Regions from separate parts of the Streptomyces sp. NPDC052225 genome, predicted to be linked through region 3. Evidence: riboswitches for the same ligand, from Rfam matches in the RefSeq annotation. Region 3 holds a riboswitch; each other region holds the start of a gene.
The links. Region 3 has a riboswitch for cobalamin ahead of cobN (cobaltochelatase subunit CobN). Riboswitches for the same ligand answer to the same signal wherever they lie in the genome.
Positions count from the first base shown of each region.

Region 1: linked by a shared signal. The riboswitch ahead of AB0L37_RS23255 (HoxN/HupN/NixA family nickel/cobalt transporter) and the one ahead of cobN (cobaltochelatase subunit CobN) in region 3 are both predicted to bind cobalamin.
Region 2: linked by a shared signal. The riboswitch ahead of AB0L37_RS11310 (ABC transporter substrate-binding protein) and the one ahead of cobN (cobaltochelatase subunit CobN) in region 3 are both predicted to bind cobalamin.

Region 1 covers NZ_JBFAVD010000016.1:94,317-99,441, reverse strand. Annotated here, with positions in the region: gene AB0L37_RS23260 (CaiB/BaiF CoA-transferase family protein) at 1-909, opposite strand, end outside; gene AB0L37_RS23255 (HoxN/HupN/NixA family nickel/cobalt transporter) at 988-2,103, opposite strand; cobalamin riboswitch at 2,134-2,347, opposite strand; gene AB0L37_RS23250 (metalloregulator ArsR/SmtB family transcription factor) at 2,452-2,802, shown strand; gene AB0L37_RS23245 (inorganic diphosphatase) at 2,810-3,310, opposite strand; gene AB0L37_RS23240 (GNAT family N-acetyltransferase) at 3,376-3,867, opposite strand; gene rho (transcription termination factor Rho) at 3,898-5,049, opposite strand.
Region 2 covers NZ_JBFAVD010000006.1:51,494-56,618, forward strand. Annotated here, with positions in the region: gene AB0L37_RS11305 (iron chelate uptake ABC transporter family permease subunit) at 1-171, opposite strand, end outside; gene AB0L37_RS11310 (ABC transporter substrate-binding protein) at 168-1,202, opposite strand; cobalamin riboswitch at 1,267-1,463, opposite strand; gene AB0L37_RS11315 (hypothetical protein) at 1,501-3,651, opposite strand; gene AB0L37_RS11320 (arginine deiminase) at 3,658-4,917, opposite strand; gene AB0L37_RS11325 (basic amino acid/polyamine antiporter) at 4,943-5,125, opposite strand, start outside.
Region 3 covers NZ_JBFAVD010000001.1:191,004-196,128, forward strand. Annotated here, with positions in the region: gene cobN (cobaltochelatase subunit CobN) at 1-2,172, opposite strand, end outside; cobalamin riboswitch at 2,203-2,364, opposite strand; gene AB0L37_RS00945 (cobalamin biosynthesis protein CobG) at 2,443-3,630, shown strand; gene AB0L37_RS00950 (precorrin-8X methylmutase) at 3,705-4,361, shown strand; gene cobJ (precorrin-3B C(17)-methyltransferase) at 4,358-5,125, shown strand, end outside.

The DNA.
Region 1 (5,125 bases), on a different contig from region 3:
GGCCGCGTCGAGCTCCGCGAACCGGGCGGCGACGATCGCGTCCAGTTCCGCGCGACGGGCGACGCGCGCCGAGTTGCGGTGGAAGCGCGGGTCCGTCGCGAGCGAGGCGTCGTCGAGGAACTCCGCGCAGAACGACGCCCATTCGCGCTCGTTCTGGATCGCCAGGAGCACGGTCTTCCCGTCCGCCGCGTCATAGGGCCCGTACGGGGCGATCGTCGCGTGCGCGGCGCCGACCCGCTGCGGCTGGCTGCCCGAGTGGGCCGTGTAGTACGCCGGATAGCCCATCCACTCCGCGAGCGCCTCGAAGAGCGACACCTCCACGGCGCGTGCGGTGCCGGTCGCCCGCCGTTCGTAGAGCGCCGTGAGGATGCCGGTGAAGGCGTACATGCCGGCCGCGATGTCGGCGATCGCGATGCCCACCTTGGCCGGGGCCTCGGGTGTGCCGGTCACGGACACGACGCCCGTCTCGCACTGCACCAGCAGGTCGTAGGCCTTGCGGTCGGCCCAGGGCCCGTCGGCGCCGTAGCCGGAGATGTCGCAGACGATGAGCGACGGGTGTGCGCGCGCCAACTCCGCGGCGGACAAGCCGAGTCGGGCCGCCGCGCCCGGGGCCAGGTTCTGCACGAACACGTCGGCGTCCGTGAGCAGCCGCGCGAGGACCTCGCGCCCGCCGGGCGTCTTGACGTCGAGGGTCACCGACTCCTTGGAGCGGTTCAGCCACACGAAGTGGCTGGACTGCCCGTGCACCGTCTCGTCGTAGCCGCGCGCGAAGTCACCGGTGCCCGGCCGCTCCACCTTGATGACCCGGGCCCCGAGGTCGGCGAGCTGGCGGGTGGCGAACGGCGCGGCGACCGCCTGCTCCAGGCTGACGACGGTGATGCCCTCAAGTGGCAGGCGGGCGGCGCTCATTGACGATCCTCCATGCGGGGACGGCGTGGTGACGTGCACGCTATGCGACGCGCTCACGCCACCACCCGGCGGCTGCCGCTACGCGCCGTCGGCCACCCGCGCGGACCAGCGCTGTTCGACCTTGGCCAGACGCCAGTAGCCGATCGCCGCCGCCCACACCACGACGAACAGGCCGACGATGACGTAGCCGACGTTGTCGAGATCGAGCCCGGCGATCCAGCTCGTCACCGCGTCCGACAGGTCGAGCTTGTCGTGGAGCACGCCGACGAGTTCGATCGTGCCGATGAAGAACGCGACCGCGATCGACAGACCGGTGATGGTGAGGTTGTAGAACACCTTGCGCACCGGGTTGGAGAACGCCCACTGGTACGCGAAGTTCATGAACGTGCCGTCGAGCGTGTCGAACAGGCTCATGCCCGCGGCGAAGAGCAGCGGCAGGCACAGGATCGCGTACCAGGGCAGCCCGGCCGCGGCGCCGCTGCCAGCCATCACCATCAGCGTCACCTCGGTCGCCGTGTCGAAGCCGAGGCCGAACAGGAAGCCCAGCGGGAACATCTGGCCCGGCCGGGTGATCGACTTGGTGAAGCGGCCGAGGACGCGGTTCATGAACCCCCGGGAATCCAGGTGCTGTTCGAGCTCCACCTCGTTGTACGAGCCTTCGCGCATCGCCCGGAACACCTTGAGGATGCCCAGCAGGGCGACGAGGTTGAGGGCGGCGATGAGATACAGGAACGAGCCGGAGAACGTCGTGCCGACGACGCCGAGCACCTGGTGCGTGCGCGAACCGTCGTTCATCAGCGTCCCGGCGAGCGCGGTGCCGCCGGCGATCAGCGCGGCCAGCACGACGACCACACTGGAGTGGCCGAGCGCGAACCAGAAGCCGACCGAGACCGGACGCTTTCCGTCGGCCATCAGCTTGCGGGTGGTGTTGTCGATCGCGGCGATGTGGTCGGCGTCGAAGGCGTGCCGCATGCCGAGGGTGTAGGCGGTGATGCCCAGGCCGATGCCGAAGGCCTTGTTGTCGACTTCGTAGTGGTTCGGGACGACCAGCAGGAACAGCACGCCGAACGCGACGACGTGCAGGGCCAGGATCACCGCCATCAGCCCCGCGGTGCGCAGGGTGTCCTCGCGCCGCCAGCGGAAGGCTGTGGTCGGTTCGGTGGGCCGCGCAGGGGAGTTCGCGGGCAGGGTCATACGTCGATCACGCTCCAGCACCTCGTGGATCACTTCGTGAGATGCCGTGGCCGGTCTCCTGGCTTACGGGCGTGCGCCGCCGCGCCTGCCTTCCCAGCGGCCTTGCGGCCACCAGTGGCGTACTGGCACGGTGCGCTCCGGACCTGCGGTCCGGAACCCGATCACAGTGGCGAGGGCCGCTCCGGACTTGGCCCCTGAGGGGTTGTCACCGGTCTTCCCGAGCACCACGGCCCGTTCACCTTAGGGGGGCCGGCACGTGGCTGCATAGCTGCACACCTGTGCAGGTATGCAAGATCACATCGCGGCCCGGGTGGCGGTGGGCGGTACGGGTGTTGAGAGAATCCGGCCATGCATCTCGTTCCGGCCGAGCGGGCCGATCACCGCACCATCGACGGGCACCGGGTCTGCGACGCCGTCGAGGCCATCGGGGACGTGGCGCGGGTACGCGAGTGGGCGGAGCGCTTCTCGCTGCTCGCCGACCCGCACCGGCTCGCCCTGCTGCTCGCGCTGCGCCGGGTCGGTCCGCTGGCCGTGTCCGACCTGGCGGTGGCCTCCGGGATGAACGGCGCGGCCGTCTCGCAGGCGCTGCGGCTGCTGCGGGCGGCCGGGGTCGTGGCGGGGGAGAAGACGGGGCGTGTGGTGCGCTACCGGCTCGTGGACGCGGAGATCGGGGAACTGGTCGACGCCGTGGGGACGTGACCGGCGCTCAGGACCGGCGCCCGCGCGCCCGCCTGATCTCCTCGTACGCCTTCTCGCGGCCCTCCCAGTGAGAGCCGTCCACCGACTTGCCGGGCTCCAGGTCCTTGTAGACCTCGAAGAAGTGCGTGATCTCCAGGCGGTCGAACTCGGGGATGTCCTCGATGTCCTGGACCGTCGCGTGCCGCGGGTCGTGCGCGGGCACGCACAGGATCTTCTCGTCCGGGCCCTTCTCGTCGCTCATCACGAACATGCCGATCGCCCGGCACTCGATGGTGCAGCCGGGAAACGTCGCGTCGCCGGTCAGCACGAGCGCGTCCAGCGGGTCGCCGTCACCGCCGAGCGTGCCGTCGATGTAGCCGTAGTCGGCGGGGTACTGGGTCGAGGTGAAGAGCATCCGGTCGAGCCGGATCCGGCCGAGTTCGTGGTCCATCTCGTACTTGTTCCTCGACCCCTGCGGGATCTCCACGATCACGTCGAACCCGTCCGAGCGCACCTGGTCGCTGCCCAATGTGGCCTCCTTGCCCCATTCCGACGTCCCCGAGTGTGCGCCGTGCGAGGCGAGGGCGGAAGACCTCAGGCGGCGGGTGGAACGGTGAATTCGAGTTCGGGCCGGTCCCAGGCCACGGCCGGCGGGCGCGCGAGGACCGTGCCGGTGCGGCGCGCGCCCATGCTGCGGTAGAAGCCCTCGGCGGGCGGGTGCGAGACGACGCGGACGTGGTCGAGCCCGGCGGCCCGCGCCTCGGTGTGCATGTGCGCGATGAGCAGCCGCCCGATGCCGAGGCCCTGAGCGGAGTCCGCGACGAACATCAGGTCCAGCTCCGGCGGCGCGAGCACCAGCGCGTAGAACCCGAGGACCCGGTCGTCGGCCTCGTCGACCGCCACGAAGACGCGGTGCGCGTCGATGTAGTCGGGGCCCACCCGGTAGTCGGCGACCATCGCCGCGTACGGGCCTTCGTAGGCGCGGGAGCCGCGCACGAGGCGGGTGAGACGCCTGGCGTCGCGTGCGGTGGCCCGCCGGACCGTCACGGTCGGCTTCGCACCGGGGTGCGTAATGCTCGGGGTCATGGTTCGAGTATTACGCATCCGGGGCCGGGATCACGTGCCGGGTACCGTCCGATGGACCTGGCGCAGGAACGCCGCGTTGTCCGGGCTCCGGCGCAGCTTGTCGAGCAGTGCCTCGTACGACGACTGCCCGTCGCGCCCCTGGAGGGCCCGGCGCAGTCCGCGGACGACCGCCAACTCGTCGGCGGGCACGAGGAGTTCCTCGCGGCGCGTGCCGGAAGGGGTGATGTCGACGGCCGGGAAGACGCGGCGGTCGGAGAGCGTGCGGTCGAGGCGCAGTTCCATGTTGCCGGTGCTCTTGAGCTCCTCGAAGAAGTAGTCGTCGGCGCGCGATCCCGTGTCGACCAGCGCGGTCGCGAGGATGGTCAGCGAGCCGGCCTCCTCGGTGTTGCGGGCCGCGCCGAACAACTGCTTCGGGCCGAGCACGGCGGCCGCGTCCACGCCGCCGGACAGGGTGCGCCCGCCGGACGACGCCGCGTTGTTGTGGGCGCGGCACAGCCGGGTCAGCGAGTCGAGCAGGATCACCACGTCGCGGCCCTGTTCGACGAGGCGCTTGGCGCGCTCCACGGCGAGTTCGGCGAGCGCGATGTGCGCCTTGGCGGGGCGGTCGAACGTCGACGCGTACACCTCGCCGCGCACGGAGCGCCGCATGTCGGTGACCTCCTCGGGCCGCTCGTCGAGGAGTACGACCATGAGGTGCGCCTCCGGGTGGTTGGTCGCGACGGCGGCGGCGATCTGCTGGAGCAGCACGGTCTTGCCGGTCTTCGGCGGCGCGACGATCAGTCCGCGCTGCCCCTTGCCGACGGGCGCGACCAGGTCGACGACCCGGCCGGCGAGCCCTGAGGCCCCTTCGAGGCGCAGGCGTTCGGCGGGGTGGAGCGGGGTGAGGTCGGCGAAGCGCGGACGGGTGCGAAGGGCCGCGGCGGGCAGGCCGCCGACGGTCTCGACGTGGCCGAGCGTGTGCGGCTTGCCGCACAGTCCGGTCACGAAGTCGCCCTTGCGCAGGCCGAGTTGACGGATGAGGGAGGAGGGGACCTGCACGTCGTGGGACGTGGGTGTCAGGTCGGGGGCGCGCAGGAACCCGTGTCCGTTCGAGCTGATGTCGAGGACACCGGCGACGGGAACGGGAACCTTCGCCGCGGAGGCGGCGCCGGGCCGCTGCGGGGCTTCGAGTGTGGTGGTCATGGTGATCACAGGTCCTTTCGCGGACGTCGATCCGTCCGCGGGCAGAGAAGGCAGAAAGGGCAGAGGGGAGGGGGTG
Region 2 (5,125 bases), on a different contig from region 3:
GTCCCGGATCGGCGACAGGTCCGACGTGCCCCAGCCGAGCCTGGCCCCGACCGCCGCCCACACGTCGGCGACGCCGATGTGCGCGGGCCCGATGGTGATGGCCACGGCGACGGACGCGCACAGCGCCGCGAGGCCCGCGGCCCCGTACAGGCCCGGCCGCAGGACGCTCACTTGGTGAGGCCGTACGTGCGCAGCGCGGCCGCCACCTTCTCCACGCCGTCCACGGTCCTGATCGTCGGATTCATCGCCTGCCCGCTCAGCAGCACGTACCGCTTCTCGCGCACCGCCGTCATGTTCTTGGTCACCGGGTCGGACTCCAGGAACCTGATCTTCTGCGCGGCCGACTCGGCGGACTGCGAGCGGCGGGTCAGATCGCCGATGACGAGGACGTCGGGGTCGCGGTCGGCCACCGTCTCCCAGTTGATCTGCGGCCATTCCTCACGCGTGTCGTCGAACACGTTCCGCGCGCCGATCTCCTTCGTGATGATGCCGGGCGCTCCGCAACACCCCGCCATATAGGGCGAGTCGGAGTTGGCGAACCAGTACAGGAGGCTCACGTCGGGCGCGTCGAGGCCCGAAGTGGCCTTGCGGACACGGGACTTCAGCTCGGCGACCAGCTTCTCGCCGCGCGCCTGAACGTCGAAAATCCGCGCCAGGTCCCGTATCTCGCCGTAGACGGTGTCCATACCGAGCGCCGACGTGCGCACCCCGTCGCCGTCCCCGCTGTTGTCCTTGCCCGCGCAGTCGGTGGGGGAGAGGTACGTGGGCACGCCCAGCTCCTCGAACTGCTCGCGCGGCGCGACGCCGCCCTTGCCGAGGGTGTACGTGAAGGAGGCCGCGGCGAAGTCCGGTTCGGAGTCCAGGACCTTCTCGAAGGACGGGTAGCGGTCGGCGAGGCGCGGCACCTTCGCGTTCGCCTTCTCCAGGCCCTTGAGGACCGGGTCGGTCCAGGTGGCCGTGCCCACCATCCGGTCCGCGAGCCCGAGCGACAGCATGATCTCCGCCGACCCCTGGTCGAGGGCGACGGCCCGGCGCGGCGCGTGCGGCACGCGCACCTTCGTGCCGCAGTTGTCGAGGGTCACGGCGCGCGCCCCGCCGTCCGGCGCGCCGGCGGCACTCCCGGTGTCCGCACATCCGGTGAGCGCCAGCAGGGAAGCCGCCAACAGCGCGGCGGTGAAGGGAAGGTGACGTGCGAAGGGCACGGGAAGTCCTCAGCGTCCAGGGCTCATACGCGGAGCCGGCCTACGGTGCACCCCCGCCCGCGGGTCGCCGCCGGAGGCTGCCAGCAGGTCTTCGGACTCGGGGTCGTCCGCGCGAAGCGCCTTCCCGGGCCGATGGCCCAGTGGCAGTTGCTCCGCCCGTCACCCTCACCGCTGCGCGTCAGTTCCGGATTCCCACCGGATTCCCTGACCCGTGTGCGTCGTTGAACGCACAAAGGTACGACTGGCTCGGCGAAATTATCACAGGGCGGACGTCTCGGACGGGGCCGGGGTCATCCGGTCAGCGCTCCGAGTTGAGCGCCGCCACCGCACCGCGCGCGTCACCGATCGTCGCGTAGTCCACGGCGACGAAGTTCACCGGCCGGCCGCGCTCGCGCTCGCAGCGATGGGCCCGGTCGAGCACGAAGCGGCGGGTGTTGACCGTGCCGGCGTCCAGGCGGCTGCCACCGTTGTCCGTGATGAAGTGGTTGAGCAGGAAGAGCCGCTTGTCGTCGCCGCCGCGGTGCGGCACGCACGTCATGTCGCCGGGGGAGCGGAAGGCGAACGGCGTCTCCATGCCGTACCGGTAGAAGTTCCGGTACCAGGGCGCCGGACCGTCGGCCTGCTCGGCGAAGACGACGAGGCGGCGGCCGCCGTCGATCAGTTCGCCGAGCGTCGGCCAGGGCCGTGCGGGATCGGGGTCGGGGGTGAACACCAGGTCGTCCACGCCCGCCTCGGCGAACGCCTGCGCCGTGTCCTCACCCGAGATCGCGTCCTGCACGATGAACGTGACCACGTCGGTCGGGTGGGCCCGCATCCAGTCGCCGATCGCGCGCAGCGTGGGCACCAGGGCCACCGCCCCGGCCCGGCACACGGCATGGCACAGCCACAGTCCGTCGCGCGGCGGGTTGACCGTGTTGACCGCCGACCGGACCAGGGCCTGCTGCGCGGGCGTGAGGTCCGAGTCGGAGAGCCGCCCGGCGATCTCCTCCGGCCGCTCCCACCGGTACGTGTCGAGCTGGAGGGCGCGCACCCCGTCGTCCAGCTGCGCGGTGATCCCCGGGTCCTGGAGCGGCCCGATGAACCGGTCGACCGTCGTCGACATGGCGTTGTGGGTCGTCAGATACGCCACCTCGTCGTAGCGCCGGTCGCACAGGGCTGCGCTGCCCTGGCACACGCGCGGACCGTCCGGACTGATCAGCGGCGGCAGCGCGACCATCCCCGCCACCGCCAGGGCGGCCGCGCCGAGCCCGAGCACGGGCACCCGCCGCGACGACACCGTCCGCTCCCGATCGCTTGCCAGCCGCATCCCCACCGCGGCGAGCAGCACCCCGATCGCGACGGGCACGAGGGCCGCGACGACCGCGGTGGTGGTGAGCCGGCCGACAGCGGTGCCCTGCACGTCGTCGACCAGGCGGGCCAGGCTCGGCGGCCACGCGGCGGGCGGATCGACGACGCGCCCGTCGGTCAGCAGCCGCACCGCGCCCACGGCCACCAGCGTGAGGACGCCTCCGGCGACCAGCGGCAGGCCGAGCCGTGTCAGCCGCCGCCCGGGCAGCGGCGATCCGGCCCACCACAGCACCGCGAGGGACGCCACGAGCAGCACGGCCGCGAGCGCCTCGACCAGACCGAGCCCGACCGCCGTGTACGGGCGTACGTCGTGCAGCGTGGCCAGGTCGTTGCCGGAATCGCGCAGCGCCGCGCCCAGGTCCCATGTGCCGTCGTCGACGAGCCCGCGCAGCTGGGCGAGAGCACCGTCCGTGCGCTCCGACACGGCGGCGGGCGCCACGGCGGCCAGCGCCGTCGCGACGTCCCCGCCGGCCAGCGCCGCCCTCACCTCGGGCCGCAGCGCCGCACGGTCGGACTCGGGCACCGCGGACAGCAGCGCGTCGGCGACCCGGTCGGCCTGCTCCTCGGTGAGCGGCAGGGCGGGCAGCCCCGCGGGTGCCCGGCCCGCCGCCAATTCCCGCAGCGCCGCCGACACATCGGCGGTGAACCGCTCGAAGTCCGGCTCGGCGGTGCCCTGCACCCCGGCGACGAGGTCACCGAAGTACGTCTGCGCGAGATCGTCGAGGTTGGCGAGGACCGGACGCAGGTCGACGGTGAGATCGAGGGAGCCGCGCGTGCCGTTGAGGTAGCCGACCACCGTCTCCACCTGCTGGAGCGTCAGGTCACGCACGGTCTCCGGCGGCAGCACCAGTTTGATGTTGGACGTCACCTGGGCCTCCGGCACGGCCAGGTCCGCCAGCAGGTCACGGGCGAGCGGGGCCGCCCGGGGATCCACCAGGACCTCGTTGTAGAGCCGGTCGTAGGCGTGCTCCTCGTCGAGGACGGACGCGTGGAAGCCCGGGTCGAGGACGGTGCCGCGCACCGTCGCCGTCGTGAGGACCGTCAGCGTGGCGAGCGCCGCCACCACGCAGGCGACCGCGCGGATCGCGGCCCGTCCGGTCACGCCGCCTCAGAAGTCCACCGGGTCGCGGACGATCGGGCAGGTCATGCAGTGCCCGCCGCCGCGCCCCCGCCCGAGTTCGGCACCGACGATCGTGATCACCTCGACGCCGGCCTTGCGCAGCAGCGTGTTGGTCTGGGTGTTGCGGTCGTACGTGAAGACGACGCCCGGCTCGACCGCGACGGCGTTGTTGCCGCTGTCCCACTGCTGCCGCTCGGACGCGTACACGTCGCCGCCGGTCTCGATGACCCGCAGACCCCCGCTCAGCCCCAGGGACTTGGCGACCACGTCGACGAACGGTGTCGTGCCCTCGTCGGTGATGTCCAGGCCGGGCGCCTTGTCGCTCGGGCGCAGCGAGAACGTGTGCACCGAGTCCATGATCCTCGGGTACAGCGTGACGATGTCCCGGTCGGCGAACGTGAAGACGGTGTCCAGATGCATCGCCGAGCGCAGCTTCGGCATCCCGGCGACGATGACGTGCTCGGCCGCGCCGTTCTCGAACAGGGCCGCCGCGACCTGCGTGATCGCCTGCCGCGAGGTGCGCTCGCTCATGCCCATCAGGACCACGCCGTTCCCCACCGGCATGATGTCGCCGCCCTCGAACGTGGCCTGCCCCCAGCTCTTCTCCGGATCGCCCCACCACACCGTCGACCCGACGAAGTCCGGATGGAACCGGTACACGGCCTTCATCAGGAGCGTCTCGTCGTGCCGGGCCGGCCAGTACAGCGGGTTGAGGGTGAGTCCCCCGTACAGCCAGCAGGTGGTGTCGCGGGTGTACAGCGTGTTGGGCAGCGGCGGCATCAAGTACTCGCGTACGCCGGTGGATTCCCGCGCGAGGGACACGTAGGCCGAGCGGTGGTCGTCGGGCAGATCCGTCGTCGCGAGACCGCCGATGAGGTACTCGGCGAGCTGGCGCGGCTCCAGCGACTCCAGGAACGCGCGGGTGTCGTCGATGAGGCCGACACCCACCTGGTTCGCGACGATCTTGCGGTCCAGGAGCCAGGACTTCGCCTCGGGGATCGCCATCGTCTGCGCGAGCAGTTCGTGCAGCTCCACGACGTCGACGCCGCGCCCGCGCAGCTTGTTGACGAAGTCGGCGTGGTCGCGCTGCGCGTTCTCCACCCACATGACGTCGTCGAAGAGCAGGTCGTCGGAGTTGGTCGGGGTGAGCCTGCGGTGCGCGAGCCCCGGCGCGCAGACGAGGACCTTGCGCAGCTTGCCCACCTCGGAGTGGACGCCGTAGGAGGCGGAAGCGGGGGTGTCGGTCACGGGGTGCCTTCCAGGGGTGAGGGGCTCAGAGACTGATCCAGCCGGCGGCCAGGGCCACGACGCCGACCACGGCGCCGACGACGGAGACGACGAGGATGACCAACTCCCGCGGGGAGAACAGGCGTCGGCCCTGCTCCCTGCGGGCCATCACGAACAGGATCGTGGCCGGGGCGTAGAGGATGAACGACACCAGGACGAACTTCAGCCC
Region 3 (5,125 bases):
CGCCTCCCGCAACCCGGGCAACGCCTGATTCCCGCCCCAGATCTGCCGGGCCCGCAAAATCGCCAGTACGAGATTGACCCGGTCGCCACCAGCGGGCGCCTGCCCGAGAACGTGCAGCCCGTCCCGGATCTGCGCGTCCTTGACCTCGCACAGCCACCCGTCGACGTGCAGCAGGAAGTCGTCGAACCCGTCGTCGTCCGGCCGGTCGTCGAGCCCCAGGTCGTGGTCGAGCTTGGCGGCCTGGATGAGCGTCCAGATCTGCGCGCGGATGGCGGGCAGCTTCGCCGGGTCCATGGACGCGATCTGCGCGTACTCATCAAGAAGTTGCTCAAGCCGGGCGATGTCCCCGTACGACTCCGCGCGCGCCATCGGCGGCACGAGGTGGTCGATGAGCGTGGCGTGCACGCGCCGCTTGGCCTGGGTGCCCTCGCCGGGGTCGTTGACCAGGAAGGGGTAGATCAGCGGCAGGTCGCCCAGAGCGGCATCCGGCGCGCAGGCGGCCGACAGCCCGGCGTTCTTGCCCGGCAGCCACTCCAGGTTGCCGTGCTTGCCGAGGTGGATCATCGCGTCGGCGCCGAATCCACCGTCGTCGGCGGACGCCGCGATCCAGCGGTAGGCCGCCAAGTAGTGGTGGGACGGCGGGAGATCGGGGTCGTGGTAGATCGCGATCGGGTTCTCGCCGAAACCGCGCGGCGGCTGGATGAGGATGAGGAGGTTGCCGCGGCGCAGGGCGGCGAGCACGATGTCGCCCTCCGGGTTGCGGGACCGGTCGACGAACATCTCGCCGGGCGGCGGCCCCCAGTGCCGCTCGACGCTCTCGCGCAGCTCCTGGGGCAGGGTCGCGAACCAGCGCCGGTAGTCGGCGGCCGGAATCCGCACGGGATTCTTGGCGAGCTGCTCCTCCGTCAGCCACTCCTGGTCGTGGCCGCCGGCCTCGATGAGGGCGCGGATCAGCTCGTCGCCGTCACCGGAGACAAGGCCCGGGATCTCGGCCCGCGCGCCGAAGTCGTACCCCTCCTCGATGAGCCGGTCGATCAGCCTGACGGCGGACGCGGGGGTGTCGAGCCCGACCGCGTTGCCGATCCGGGAGTGCTTCGTCGGGTACGCGGACAGCACGAGCGCGAGCTTCTTCCCGGCGGCCGGAATGTGCCGAAGTCGCGCGTGGCGTACGGCGATTCCGGCCACGCGGGCGGCGCGCTCGGGGTCGGCGGCGTACGCGGGAAGGCCGTCCTCGTCGATCTCCTTGAAGGAGAACGGGACGGTGATGAGCCGTCCGTCGAACTCGGGCACCGCGATCTGGCTCGCGGCGTCCAGCGGCGACACGCCCTCGTCGTTCTCCTCCCAGTCGGCCCGCGAGGAGGTCAGGCACAGGGCCTGGAGGATCGGCACGTCGAGCTGGGTGAGCGCGCCGGCGTCCCACGACTCGTCGTCACCGCCGGCCGAGGCCTCGGCGGGGCGCGTGCCGCCGGCCGCGAGGACGGTGGTCACGATGGCGTCGACGGGCCGCAGCGCGTCGATCAGCTCGGGCTCGGGCGGCCGCAGCGAGGCCACGTACAGCGGAAGCGGACGGGCCCCCGCGCGCTCGATCTCGTCGCACAGGGTGTGCACGAAGGCGGTGTTGCCGCTCATGTGGTGGGCGCGGTAGTAGAGCACGGCGACGGTCGGGCCGTGGTGCTCCGCAGCGGCCGGGCGCTCCAGGGCGCCCCAGGTCGGCGCGGGCTCCGGCGGTTCGAAGCCGTGGCCGGTGAGCAGCACGGTGTCGGAGAGGAAGCGGGCGAGCTGGTCGAGGTTGGCGGGGCCGCCGTGCGCGAGGTAGGCGTGCGCTTCGGCGGCGATGCCGATGGGCACGGTCGACGTCGCCATGAGCTGGGCGTCCGGGGCCTGTTCACCGGTGAGGACGACGAGCGGGACGCCCGCGGCGGTGAGCCGGTCGATGCCGTCCTGCCAGGCGCGGACGCCACCGAGGAGGCGTACGACGACGAGGGCGACGCCGTCGAGCAGCGCGGGCAGTTCGGTGTCGACGTCGATCCGGGAGGGGTTCGCGAAGCGGTAACCGACCGGGGCGCCCGCGGCGTTCGCGGCGCGGGCGCTCAGCAGGTCGGTGTCGGAGGTCGACAGGAGCAGGAGCTCACCGTGGGGCGTGGGCTGCGACTGCTGGGGCTGCTCGGGCATGCGTCGTCTGGCCTTCCTCGGGGTGTCCGCGCCCCGGGTGGTCTGGACGGCAGGAGTTCCTGACTCACCCCGTGGTGGCGTCCACGGAGTTCACAGTGGCGGGACCGCGCCGGATTCGCACCGGCTTCCTCCCCTGTCGCCGTCGCTGGCGATGTGACGGCCCGGGCTCGGACCGTCACGGTCATCGTACGGGGCCGGTCCGCGGGGCGGTACGTGATGGTGGCCTCCGTCACGGAGGCCGCGGTGGTGCCCATGGGTATGCTCCCCGGCATGTCCCCCGCCCCCATATCCACCCAATCCCCAGGTCCGGCCGCCTCCGGCGACGCCTGCCCCGGTGCGCTGCGGCTGCACGCCGCCGACGACGGGGGGCTTGCCCGGATCCGGGTTCCCGGCGGGGTGCTTCCGGTGGGGCGGGCGCGGGCCCTCGGGGACGCGGCCCGGCGGTTCGGGGACGGCGTGGTGCGGATCACGTCGCGCGGGAACGTGGAGGTCCGCGGCCTCGACCCCGCGTGCGGCGGCGAGTTCGCGACCGCGCTCCAGGAGGCGGGACTCCTCCCCTCGGCCGCGCACGAACGCGTCCGCAACATCCTCGCGTCGCCGCTGTCCGGCCTCGACGACCAGGGCTTCGTCGACGTACGCGACTGGCTCCTCGGCCTCGACGACCTGCTCTGCGCGAGCACGCGCACGCCGGCCCTCAGCGGCAAGTTCCTCTTCGCGCTCGACGACGGCCGGGGCGATGTCGCACCCCTCGGCGCCGACGTCCTGCTGCGCGGCGAACCCGACGGCTCGGCCGTCCTGCGGCTCGGCGCCGAACCGTACGAACTGCGGATCGCGTACGAGGAGGCCGCGCGGGCCGCGGTCTGCGCGGCGGAGGAGTTCGTCGCGGCGGCGAAGGACGACACCGGCCGGGGCTGGCGCGTGGCCGAACTCGCCTTGCGCGCGGGCGAGTTGACGCGCCGGGTGGGCGAGCGCCTCGGCACCGCCCCCGAACCCGTCCGCGAACGCACCACCGCCGGCCCCACCCCGCTCGGCACCGTCACCGATGCCCGCGGCACCGTGCGCGCCCGGTCCGTCCTCGTCCCCTTCGGCGCGGTCACCGCCGACGCGTGGACGGCCCTGCTCGACGCGGCCGGCCCGGAGATCCGCCTCACCCCGTGGCGCGGCGTCGTCCTGCCCGGCGCGCACCGCCCCGAGAACGCGGACCTCGTCACCGAACCCGGCTCCCCGTGGACGCGGGTGAGCGCCTGCGTCGGCAGCCCGGGGTGCGCGAAGTCCCGTACGGACGTACGCGCCGACGCCGCCGAAACCGTCCGCTCCGGCGACCTCGCGGCGGCCGGACACCCCTGGCACTGGTCGGGCTGCGAACGCCGCTGCGGCCGCCCGAAAGGCCCGCACACCGACGTGGTGGCGCGGGAGGACGGAACGTACGACGTGACGCCGCCGGGCACCACCGACTGACGTGCACACCTGAGCCGTTGAGCCATACCGAACCCCCCGCCAACCCTCGTCATCCCTTGAGAGAGCCGATCCCCGTGTATGAATACGAGAAGGACGGCGCGGCGATCTACCGCGAGTCCTTTGCCACCATCCGCGCCGAGGCGGCGGACGGCCTCGCCGCTCTGCCCGCCGACGTCGCGCAGGTCGCGGTCCGCATGATCCACGCCTGCGGCCAGGTGGATCTCGTCCAGGACATCGGCTACTCGACCGGCGTCGTGGCGCAGGCCCGCGCCGCCCTCCGCGCCGGGGCCCCCATCCTCTGCGACGCGCACATGGTCGCGAGCGGCGTCACCCGCAAGCGCCTGCCCGCCGACAACGACGTCGTCTGCACCCTTCGCGACGCCGAAGTGGCGTCCCTCGCAGCCGAGTTGGGGACGACGCGCAGCGCGGCGGCTCTCGAACTCTGGCGCGACCGCGGTCTCCTCGAAGGCTCCGTCGTCGCCATCGGCAACGCCCCCACCGCCCTCTTCCACCTCCTGGAGATGATCGCGAAGGGCGCCCCGCGCCCGGCGGCGGTCCTCGGCATCCCCGTCGGCTTCGTCGGCGCCGCCGAGTCCAAGGACGCCCTCGCGGCGAACGACCTGGGCCTGGAGTACCTCGTCGTACGGGGCAGGCGCGGCGGAAGCGCCATCACGGCCGCCGCCCTCAACGCGATGGCCACCGAGGCCGAGATCATGGAGGACCGCGCATGAGCGGCAAGCTGTACGGGGTCGGACTCGGCCCGGGCGACCCGGAGTTGATGACGGTGGCGGCCGTGAAGGCCATCGCCGGGGCGGACGTGATCGCGTACCACTGCGCGCGCCACGGCCGTTCCATCGCCCGCTCGATCGCCGCGGAGCACATCCGCGAGGACCAGATCGAGGAGCGGCTCATGTACCCGCTCACCGTCGAGACGACGGACCACCCCGGCGGCTACCGGGGCGCGCTCGACGACTTCTACGCCGAGGCCGCGGCGACGCTCGCCACGCACCTCGACGCGGGCCGCACGGTCGCCATCCTCGCCGAGGGCGACCCGCTCTTCTACGGCTCGTACCAGCACATGCACAAGCGCCTCGCCGACCGCTACGACACGACGGTCATCCCGGGCGTGACGTCCATCAGCGCGGCGGCGGCCCGCCTCGGCGAACCGCTCTGCGAGGACAAGGAGACGCTGACGATCATCCCGGGCACGCTGCCCGAGGACGAGCTGACGGCGCGGATCGCGGCGGCGGACTCGGCGGTCGTCATGAAGATGGGCCGTACGTTCCCCAAGGTGCGTGCGGCGCTGGAGAGTTCGGGTCGCCTGGAAGACGCCCGGTACGTGGAACGAGCCTTCATGGACGGCGAGCGCACGGGCGCGCTGGCGGACATCGACCCGTCCTCCGTCCCGTACTTCTCGGTGGCGGTGCTGCCGTCCCGTATCGACGCGACGCCGGCGGAGTCACCCGGCCGGGGTGAGGTCGTGGTGGTCGGCACC